DNA from 3 places in the Colwellia aquaemaris genome. Region 2 is predicted to be linked to each of the others. Evidence: predicted binding sites of a transcription regulator. Region 2 holds the regulator's gene; each other region holds the start of a gene.

Region 1 (3,287 bases), on a different contig from region 2:
TAACTAACTCGTGATATCAATAAGCTTTTGGTAGCATTGAGCCAAAACTGGCGCAGACATATTAAGCTTGTTCACTAACGCCATGGGGTAAGCAACAAGTATATCAAATTCTGACTCTTGTCCTTGAGCAATATCTCGCTGCATTGATGTTTCACTGCTATCTGGCAAGCGGGAAAGAAAGGTCATAGTTTCTTTAATATGCTTGTCGCTAAGTTGAACGCCTAACTTACGTGCAATTTCAGCGTACTCTATAACAATACGCTCTAGTAAAAACTCAAGATGACTTTGTGAACGAATTTCACCTAGATTTAGTTTTCTTGCTGACGCTAATGCGCCCCATGCAGCAACAAAAATATATTTACGCCACAAGGCCAAGTTAATGTCACTGGTAACGCCAACGCTAATACCCGATAACTTTAAACTCTTGGCAATCTCACTGAGGTGCTTCGCGTCAATGGCTTCTGCAAGTATTTGTTCTTGTTTTTGTTCTGTTGTACTTTCACTTGTTAAAGCACCTAAAGTGATATGAGGTTTAGCCCCCGTATGATGTATCACACCATCACTAGCTTTCTCTGCAATAATTTTTGCTAAGCCACCATAAATATGAGTTTTAGCAATCCCCATATCCTGCATTACCTGCACTGCATTAACACCATTTAATAATGGAACAACACGGGTGTGCGGCTTAATTAATGGCTTAATTTGCTCTATGGCCGTAGATAATTGATAAGATTTAACACAAAGAAAAAGAACATCTGCTGGCGTAGATAAGTTATCTGCCTCTATGCTATTGGCATCAAGCACATTAACCTTTTCAAGATGAATATCACCGTCAATACTCTTAATTGATAAGCCAGATGTTTGCATTGCATTTAATTGCTGGCCTCGCACCACAAATGTAACATTTTCACCATGTTGAGCTAAGCGAGCACCAAAATATCCGCCTACAGCACCACAACCAACAATAACAAAATGCATTCTACGTCCTTTATTACCTGAATTCTTTGACTAATAGCTGAAGTTTACCACGCCAAAAGCAAAATAATTAGCGCTTTAAAGTCAAGTAAGGACATGCACGTTAGACCTTAACCAGCGAAACGTCACATTGTGCATAATTTGCGACTGCATTGGCCGTTGAGCCAATAAGTGCATTTATACCTTTTTTCGAGTGCGTGCCGAGCACAATTAAATCTGCATTTTTAGTTTCTGCCAGTAAACATATTTGTTCATAAGCTTTACCAAATTTAATTTTAACGTTTTTCAGCGATATACCAAAAGATGCAGCTTTCGCTTCAATTACAGGCAAAGCATTTTCTTTTAGTTCTTTTTGATAGTCATTGGGAAGAAACGTATATGGAATAACGTGAGTAACAATCAACTTGGCTTTAGTGAGTTGTGCTAGTTGATAAGCTTTCGCTAAAACTTGTTCACCTTCATCACTATTTTCTATTGCACAAATAATAGTTTTATACATCTGATATCCTTAAAACTTACAGTAATTAAAAAATTCTATAACTGAATGGCTATTCCTATTACCGTTTTGAATCGCAAATCCCACGATAGCGACAACTTAAACATATCAGACAAAGTGAAAAGTTCAATTAGATAAGTTGATGTATATCAAGATAAAAACAACTTTATTGTTGACTGAGTAAACTCCCCTTAATTAATGAATAATTTTGCGCAACAGCCAAGAAATTACGACTAAAATTGATGTAAAAGGTAATGATATATTAAATACTGTTTAATATATCATTATTCAAATAAGTGCCCCTATTAATAAGCTTGTTCGATCGCTTGCTCAACCATTTGAACGAGCTCTCGGTAACCAAACTGTATCAGAGGTTTACCATTAACAAAAAACTGCGGAGTTGCACGAACTCCAAGCGTTTTAGCATCAACAACATCTTGCGTAATAACCTGCGATACTTGTTCACTAAACATATCGGTTTGTAGTTGCTGCTGATTTAACGCTAGTGGCGACAATATTTGTAAAGCTTGCTCAGGTTGAGCTACATGATGACGCGTCCAACCGCGCTGATTAGCAAATAACAACTCTAGCGCCGGCCAAAATTTTCCTTGCAGATGAGCCGCTTCAAGCATAGCGACTACCTTATCCGCTCCTTTGTGAAATGGTGTATAACGCATTTCTACTTTTACTTTTCCTGGGTATTTATTAATTAGGTCATTAACTAAAGGATAAAATTGCGCACAGGTTTCACAAGCGGGATCAAAAAACTCAACAATAGTAACTTTAGCATCTGCGGCACCTTTACTAGGAGAGCCAGAACGACTTACCGAGTCAATATTACTTTTCGCTAACTCATTTTCTTTAGCTTCTTGCTGCGTTTGAAATATTGACATGGCAACGAAAAAAGCCAAAAACAATATAATCACGGTGCTTATAAATAGAATTTTTTTATTCAAGGTAACCTCATTTAGTTTTAGTGTGAGCGAAAAATAAAAGTATGCCGATCACTGCAAATGTTAGCAAAGACATCATTGGCATATTAAGCCAGCCAAAAATATTTAAGTGAGTTTCTGAGCAAGGAATATCTGCAACACAAGGCTGAGCACTTTCAGGAATTGCACCGGCAACTAATAAAACATGAAATAGTGCAACTAAACTGCCAAATAATGTCAATACACCAGCATAGCGAATCACCTTGCCATCGAAAGGGAATAACGCTAGAGGTAACATTAACACTAAAGGGTACATGGCAATACGTTGATACCAACATAAAACACATACCGGTAACTTAACAACTTCACTAAAAAATAGGCTCGACAATGTCGCAATTGTGGCAATTACCCAACAAGCAAATACTAAAAGCCAAGCTGATGAAACATTAGCTTTAGTATCGGTGTCAGTATTTATATTTTTCATACAAGTTAAATTTAATCTATGTCAAGCCGTGTAATGGCGATAGGAAATAATAAGTTATTGTAATATAACGAAAGCGGTTATTAAATCCATAGTCATTCAAATGTTAATAAACATCAATAAAACTCTTAATTGTGTTAATTGGCATTGAATGGTTTTACATCAACCTTTACTTAATAGCTATGCAAAAATACCTCGCCTAAAGATTTTTAAGAACAAATAAAGCTCTAGACGTCTAGATTGACAAAGTCACCTAAGCCCCTATAATGCATTCCACCATAGACATTGTGCTCAAATTCGTTATTGTTTGAGTTAAATAAATAATAATAACTAAAAAAGATCTCACTCATGACTAAAGAATTATCAGAAAAGTCTTCACTGACAACACCTGAAAAAAACAAAA
Region 2 (3,287 bases):
CCAACATGACGTCGTAAACGTTTTTCAAGCTTTTGTAATTGTGTGTTTTGGCTAGGTGTTAAGGGTGATTTTAAATCTGCGCTCATAATTAATTCCCAATAAATTGCGGCGCGTAGTATAGCCGAAGCTGTGAAATGAAAAAAGTTGAACAGGCCATTAAATCCGGCAAGTTCAACTTCAATTTATAAAAATTTGTACTAGATCACATTATTCAATGTCGAGTGGTGAAATATAACCTTCAGGTTTTAATGCCAATACATCACAGTTTAAGCGATCAATGACATGTTCGGCTGTGTTGCCAATAAGTGCCGCTGATAAGCCGGTTCGGCCTACGGTACCCAAAATAACTAACTCGGCGTCTAGGGTGTCCGCCACACTTTGAATAACGTCTTCAGGCAAACCTTCTTTTATATGGGTGTTTTCTTCAGCAATGTTAAACGCGCTTGCATGCGCTTTCATGGCATTCTCATGATGTTTTTGCATTGAACGGTTGTAATCGCTGGCATTGAACTCTGGAATTTCAATGGCAATATTAACTGGCGTGCCGGGAAAAGAGTTAACTAAGTGTAAGTTGGCTTTCATCACTTTTGTTAGTTGTTTAGCTTCAGCAGTAATTTTGTCATTAAGTGAACTGTGCTCTTCTTCGTCACTACCAATATTTAGCGCTGCTACTATGTTGCCATTGTCAGGCCATAAATGTTCTTTTACTAACAACACAGGGCAAGGGCACTTACGCAAAAGATGCCAGTCAGTTGGTGTAAAAATTACCGACTTTAACTTATCGTGCTGGTGCGTCCCTTTAATCACTATGTCGTAGCCATTTTTTAATACTTGCTCAATAATTTGCTCGAATGGACGGTTATGCCATATCACACGACAATCTACGTTTAAGCCATGTAAATCGAGCTCTGCAAGTAATGTTTGTAGCCATTGGGTTCTGTCATTGATAACGGATTGACGCATGGCCTCACGTTCATCACTTGATAACATAGTAGTCATTTCATAAGAAAAATCGTATATGGTCAAAAATGCAGTAATGTTAGCGCCAGTTTTACGGGCTAATTCTATAGCACGCTTTAGCGCTTTTTGATCTTCTGTTGTTGGATCAACAATAGCGAGTATTTTTTGATACTTATCCATATCTAATTCCTTTATCAATTATCTGCTGTAGCTATAACAATAGAATAGTTTGAAACAATAATAGTTGTTTTAAATCAATTTATTATCGTATCAAATATAAACAACATTTCACGCTAAGCATAGCGTGAAATGTTTAAATAAGGAAGTTTAAGGTAATGTAAGGAAGGAGATTAAAGTGCCGCGCACTCGTTTAATTTGTCGATATCAAGAATAGTTATTAACTTGCCGTCAACCTGAATTAAACCATTTTTGTGAAAACGGTTAAGTAAACGACTGATAGTTTCAACCGTTAAGCCAATATAGTTACCAATATCGCTACGGGTCATTGATAAACGAAACTCAGATGCAGATAAGCCACGAGCATGGTAGCGACTACTTAATGTGCTAATAAACGTTGCTAAGCGTTGTTCGGCATTTTTACGGTTAAGTAGCGTTAGCATTTCTTGATCACCGCGAATTTCCGTACTCATCATACGTAAAATTTGCTTTTTCAATTTTGGCATGCTGTTAGACAAGCTATCCAGCGTGTTGTAAGGAATTTCACATACCATAGAGGTTTCAAGTGCTTTAGCAAAGCTTGGATGCTCAGCATTAGCGATAGCGTCAAAACCCAATAAGTCACCGGCTAAATGAAAACCGGTAATTTGCTCTTCACCTTGCTCGTTGACCGTATAAGTTTTAAAAGTACCAGAACGAATAGCGTAAAGTGCATGCATAGGTTGACCATCATTGAAGATCTGCTCGCCTTTATGAATAGGGCGCTTACGATCAATAATATTATCTAACGTATCTAGCTCTTTATCATTTAGGGAAAACGGCAGACATAGCTCGCTAATACTACAGTTTTGGCAGTGAATATGTTGCTGACCTGTACACGATTTATTACTCATAGTAACCTATATAAATTTTGCATTTTAATGATTAGGATCATATTAGATGCGTTATAGATATGCAATAAGTATAGTATAAATACCGTATAAAATCAGTAAAACGGCGGCTGACTTTCTAAAGAGAGCGTTACCTAATAGGGACTTGACGCTAATTGTCCCTAAAGATACTGACAGCAAAGCAGGTAAAGTGCCAAGTCCAAAGAAAAACATAATTAGTGCACCATTAATTGCGTTTGCACTGGCCAACGACCAAGTTAATGTTGAATAAACTAAGCCACAAGGCAGCCAGCCCCATAACGCGCCTAATGCAAAAGCACTGCGATTGTTTTTAATAGGAATAAATTTTTTCGTATTTGGCGATATATACTGCCAGAGCTTTTTACCTAAATGCTCAATATGGCTTAACCACATTAGCCATTGTCCTAAATAAAGGCCGAGTAAAATTAAAAATATGCCCGCAATTGATTTTAGTGCAACAACAGGAAAGCCAATACTTTTTGCCGCCATTGAACTGGTAAGTGCTACTAAGCCACCAATTAAACTATAAGAAACAATTCTGCCAAGGTTATAGGAAAATACTATACGGTATTTTTTATTCTCAGCCGTTTGGGAAATGGCCGTGGTGAGCATAGTGCTAATGCCGCCGCACATAACGATGCAATGACCTGAGCCCAATAAGCCGATAATAAAGGCAGAAAAGTAATCGAGGTTCATGGCTTTAGTTATTACTTGTTTGTGACATTATTCTTGCCGTCAAGTTTGGAGGTAGTTTTAACATCAGTTTGATTGTTAGCTGACTCCGATTTTTGTTGTGCGTTATTCTCTTTTTTATCATTGGCGTCATCAAACAAAATACTCATACCTTGTTTTTCAAGATCATCAAATTGCTCGGTTTTAACCGCCCAAAAGAAAATATAAATACCTATTGCGGTGAGTAAAATAGCAATGGGGATTAATACATAAATTACGCTCATTTTTTTAATAGCCTTAAAGAATTACTTACCACTAAAATTGAACTAGCCGACATGCCTATTACTGCCATATATGGTGCAATATAGCCCATAACCGCCAATGGTAAAACGATGGCATTGTACCCAAACGCCCAAAGATAATTTTGTTTTACAATTACAGTTGTGCGTTCAGATACTTCTCTTAAGGTTTTAACACAGGCAAGTTTATTGTTGAGCAATATAACATCGGCGCCATTTTTCGCAATATCGGTACCGCTACCCATAGCAATTGATAGGTGTGCGGCTC
Region 3 (3,287 bases), on a different contig from region 2:
AAACTCGGCCCAAGAGAAAATTTCATATTTTTTCCAACTATTGTGGTTTAGCCTATAAGTCAGTATTACAACTTATTGCCATTTACGATGATAAGCACCTAAGGTGGTTTGACTACCTTCTGATAGGTTAGCTAAGGTATTCATCCACGCTTGTTCGACATCGTACTTTTCAGGGTTTTCCGCGAAGCGATCTAGTGCCATACGCCAAGTTTTCGCAACTTGTTCAACATAGGCAGGGCTACGTTGACGACCTTCAATTTTTACTGAGGCAATGCCCATTTTCACCAGCTCAGGAATAAGCTCTAGTGTGTTTAAACTGGTTGGCTCTTCAAGTGCGTGATAAACATTATTGTCAACTTCAAAACGACCTTTACATAACGTTGGGTAACCGGCATTTTCATCACTTTGATAGCGATCAATTAAGACATTATTTAAACGACTTTCTAGGCCTTTGTCGGTTTCTTGCCAACGAACATATTTTGCAGGTGAACAAGCGCCGGCGGTATTAGGTGACTCACCGGTCATATAGGAAGATAAATAGCAACGCCCTTCCGACATAATGCACAAACTACCAAAGGCAAAAACTTCTAACTTTACCGGACTCGTTTTAGCTAACTGACGCACTTGTTGCACCGACAATACTCGTGGCAAAACAACACGTTCAACGTCAAAGTTATTTTTAAAAAATTTGATTGCTTCTAGATTGGTTGTTGAAGCTTGTACTGAAACATGGCGTTCAACATCAGGGTATTTTGTCGCCGCGTAATCAAGCACGCCTAAATCAGCAATAATTAACGCATCTGTGCCAATAGCGACAGCATTATCAACTGCTTTTCGCCAGCGCTCTTCGCCGTCAGGATGCGCAAAGGTATTGATAGCTACATGCAACTTTTTCCCATGTTGATGCACATAGTCAGCTCCTTTAGCCAATTTACCATCATTAAAGTTAAGACCCGCAAAATGACGGGCATTAGTGTCGTCTTTCATGCCAATATATACGGCATCAGCCCCGTTATCGATTGCTGTTTTCAACGCAGGTAAATTACCTGCTGGACACAATAGTTCCATATCATCCAAACCAGAATTTATTTTGTTTAGCAGTGTACCTAGGTTCAGTTGGAGATTATTTGATATAAATTAACTAAGGTCATATTACTTGCTAACTTGATCTGCTTCATAAAAGCATTGGAACTGACATGCTAATGTGTCTGTTATAATTTAGCTCAGTCAACCAAATGTAATGACAAAGCAATAAAGTCGTACAACTGGTATGGAAATTACCTTGAACAATCAAATCACTGAACATTTCAATTTACAGAAATTACCTTTTAGTGTTCGTCGTCGTGCACTAACTTTATTACCGAAAATGCTAAAACCTAGCTTACGCTTAGTGCCATTTCGCTTGCAAAAGTCGATGCTGCTACCGGCATTACACTCAGTATTTAAAGAAGCGATTGCAGACGGCGACTTCGAGTTTTTAAACGATAAATGGTTGAAAATATCAATAACAGATATTGACCTACATTGGTGGCTAAGCTTTGAAGGCGATAACTTAATTATGGCAGCACCTGAGCTCGCCATTAAAGAAGACGTAAGTTTTAGCGCAACGGGTGACGACTTATTGCTAATTGCCGGCCGTAAACAAGACCCAGATACCTTGTTTTTTCAACGTCGTTTGCATATTGAAGGCGATACCGAACTGGGGTTAGAAGTGAAAAACCTGATTGACGCCATCGATGTTGAACAACTGCCCAGCAGCGTTCACAAAATCATTGATTTGCTAGCCGACGTAGTAGAACAAACCCAGCAAGAAATTAAACATGGTGTGCTGGGTTAATCCTTTCAAAGTACTAGCGTTGCAAAAGCTCTAATGCCAGTAAAGTGCTAACTTAAATATGCGCTAACTTTACTGGTTTTGGTAAAGATAGAAAAGCTAACGCAAATGACATCGCAAACACAATAAAACTACCTGCGCTTTCCCAACCATACGGCAGTATGTCGAGATAAAACAAAATATTTTCGACAAAACCGAGCATAAAACCACAAATAAATAGCGCTTTGCTATTTAAGCTACCTTGAGCATTAAAACCTTTAGCAACTAAATACCCAGCCACAGGGAAACTTGACCAAATAATAAACACGACTATAGAGAAGAACATGGCAAGCGGCGAAATGCTTGAGGTAACAAGCTTTTCAGTCACTGCATACGATTGTGCAACAATATAACCTAAATATAAATACAACATAAATTATCTCAAGATGTTAATGACATACGCGCTATATCGACAATTAAAAAAACATTGCAACAAAGAGCTGATGTTAAGAAGGATTTTACAGACATTAATGTTTCGAGCTTTGATCTAATACAGAGTTTTGAGCAAAATTTACCTTCCTTTAATAGACAATTAATTTATATTTAAATAGCTATTTGTTTACCAAGTATCACCAATAAAGTTTTATAAACAAACCATGTAAACTAGTATTAAAAAAATAGTTATTGCTGACATACTCAATACATCTGAAATTTTAATATAATAAACAACTCAGCTTGGAAGAGAGAAATGAAAAAAATATTAGCACTACTGACATGCCTACTTTTTGCATGTTCAAATGAAGAAAATACAGCCCAATCAAATACCGGGCAATGCGATGCTAATTCCAATATCTGTATCGATTTAAAGCCTGATAACTATTGTCTGAAAGAACATAAGCATTTAATTGCCCAAAACAGCCTAGCAAAACAAACAGGTGAAGATCGCCCTCTATATTACTTGCTATTAGCCTATGAGAATTATGCACAATGTATTGAACCTTTTCTGGGCGTTCAATATGTTAAGATCAAAGCAACAAAAGACAAACGTATAAATAACTTGCAGCTGGCAAACCAAAAAGTAGCTGAAATTACCGAACAAACAAAGCATTCTGAATATCCAGGTTTTCTATATATTCAGTGGAATCGTCATAATAATATGGAGGCAAAAGCCAAACTGACTGCATTAGAAAGCAGCAAAAGTATGAGGTCCATGGGCGGGCAATATTTATTAGGCACGATTTATCAAAAATCAAACATACAAAAATCTATTCGATTTTTTAAAAACTCGCTGACATACCCACTTCGTCATATAGAATTTAGTGTTGAAATTATGCAATCTATTTCGGGTTCATATCTTAAACTTAAACAATATGACAACGCCTATGTATGGATGAAAGTGCTGCTGTTATTTTCACCTGAACATTCAAATATATCTGACCAAAGCTTAGATAAATTTGCCAATCAAAATCGATTA

What was found. Region 2 encodes FNR, which switches genes on or off when oxygen is low (the NO sensors DNR and NnrR bind a similar motif). Its sites were predicted from a motif close to TTGATCTAGATCAA; they were not measured.
Region 1: the regulator FNR is predicted to act here: its motif matches at 1,611-1,624, upstream of AC27HL_RS09960 (universal stress protein).
Region 3: the regulator FNR is predicted to act here: its motif matches at 1,165-1,178, upstream of ubiT (ubiquinone anaerobic biosynthesis accessory factor UbiT).

The regions. Positions count from the first base shown of each region.
Region 1 is NZ_BAAJLV010000003.1:104,513-107,799, reverse strand. Features, by position in the region: gene AC27HL_RS09965 (ketopantoate reductase family protein) at 4-978, opposite strand; gene AC27HL_RS09960 (universal stress protein) at 1,079-1,474, opposite strand; gene AC27HL_RS09955 (DsbA family protein) at 1,777-2,364, opposite strand; gene AC27HL_RS09950 (disulfide bond formation protein B) at 2,435-2,887, opposite strand; gene AC27HL_RS09945 (Na+/H+ antiporter NhaC family protein) at 3,233-3,287, shown strand, end outside.
Region 2 is NZ_BAAJLV010000004.1:191,464-194,750, reverse strand. Features, by position in the region: gene ttcA (tRNA 2-thiocytidine(32) synthetase TtcA) at 1-86, opposite strand, end outside; gene uspE (universal stress protein UspE) at 208-1,140, opposite strand; gene fnr (fumarate/nitrate reduction transcriptional regulator Fnr) at 1,311-2,030, opposite strand; gene AC27HL_RS12750 (sulfite exporter TauE/SafE family protein) at 2,082-2,744, opposite strand; gene ccoS (cbb3-type cytochrome oxidase assembly protein CcoS) at 2,756-3,004, opposite strand; gene AC27HL_RS12740 (heavy metal translocating P-type ATPase) at 3,001-3,287, opposite strand, start outside.
Region 3 is NZ_BAAJLV010000002.1:637,073-640,359, reverse strand. Features, by position in the region: gene AC27HL_RS09200 (U32 family peptidase) at 1-26, opposite strand, end outside; gene ubiU (ubiquinone anaerobic biosynthesis protein UbiU) at 73-1,068, opposite strand; gene ubiT (ubiquinone anaerobic biosynthesis accessory factor UbiT) at 1,283-1,837, shown strand; gene AC27HL_RS09185 (hypothetical protein) at 1,890-2,246, opposite strand; gene AC27HL_RS09180 (DUF2989 domain-containing protein) at 2,562-3,287, shown strand, end outside.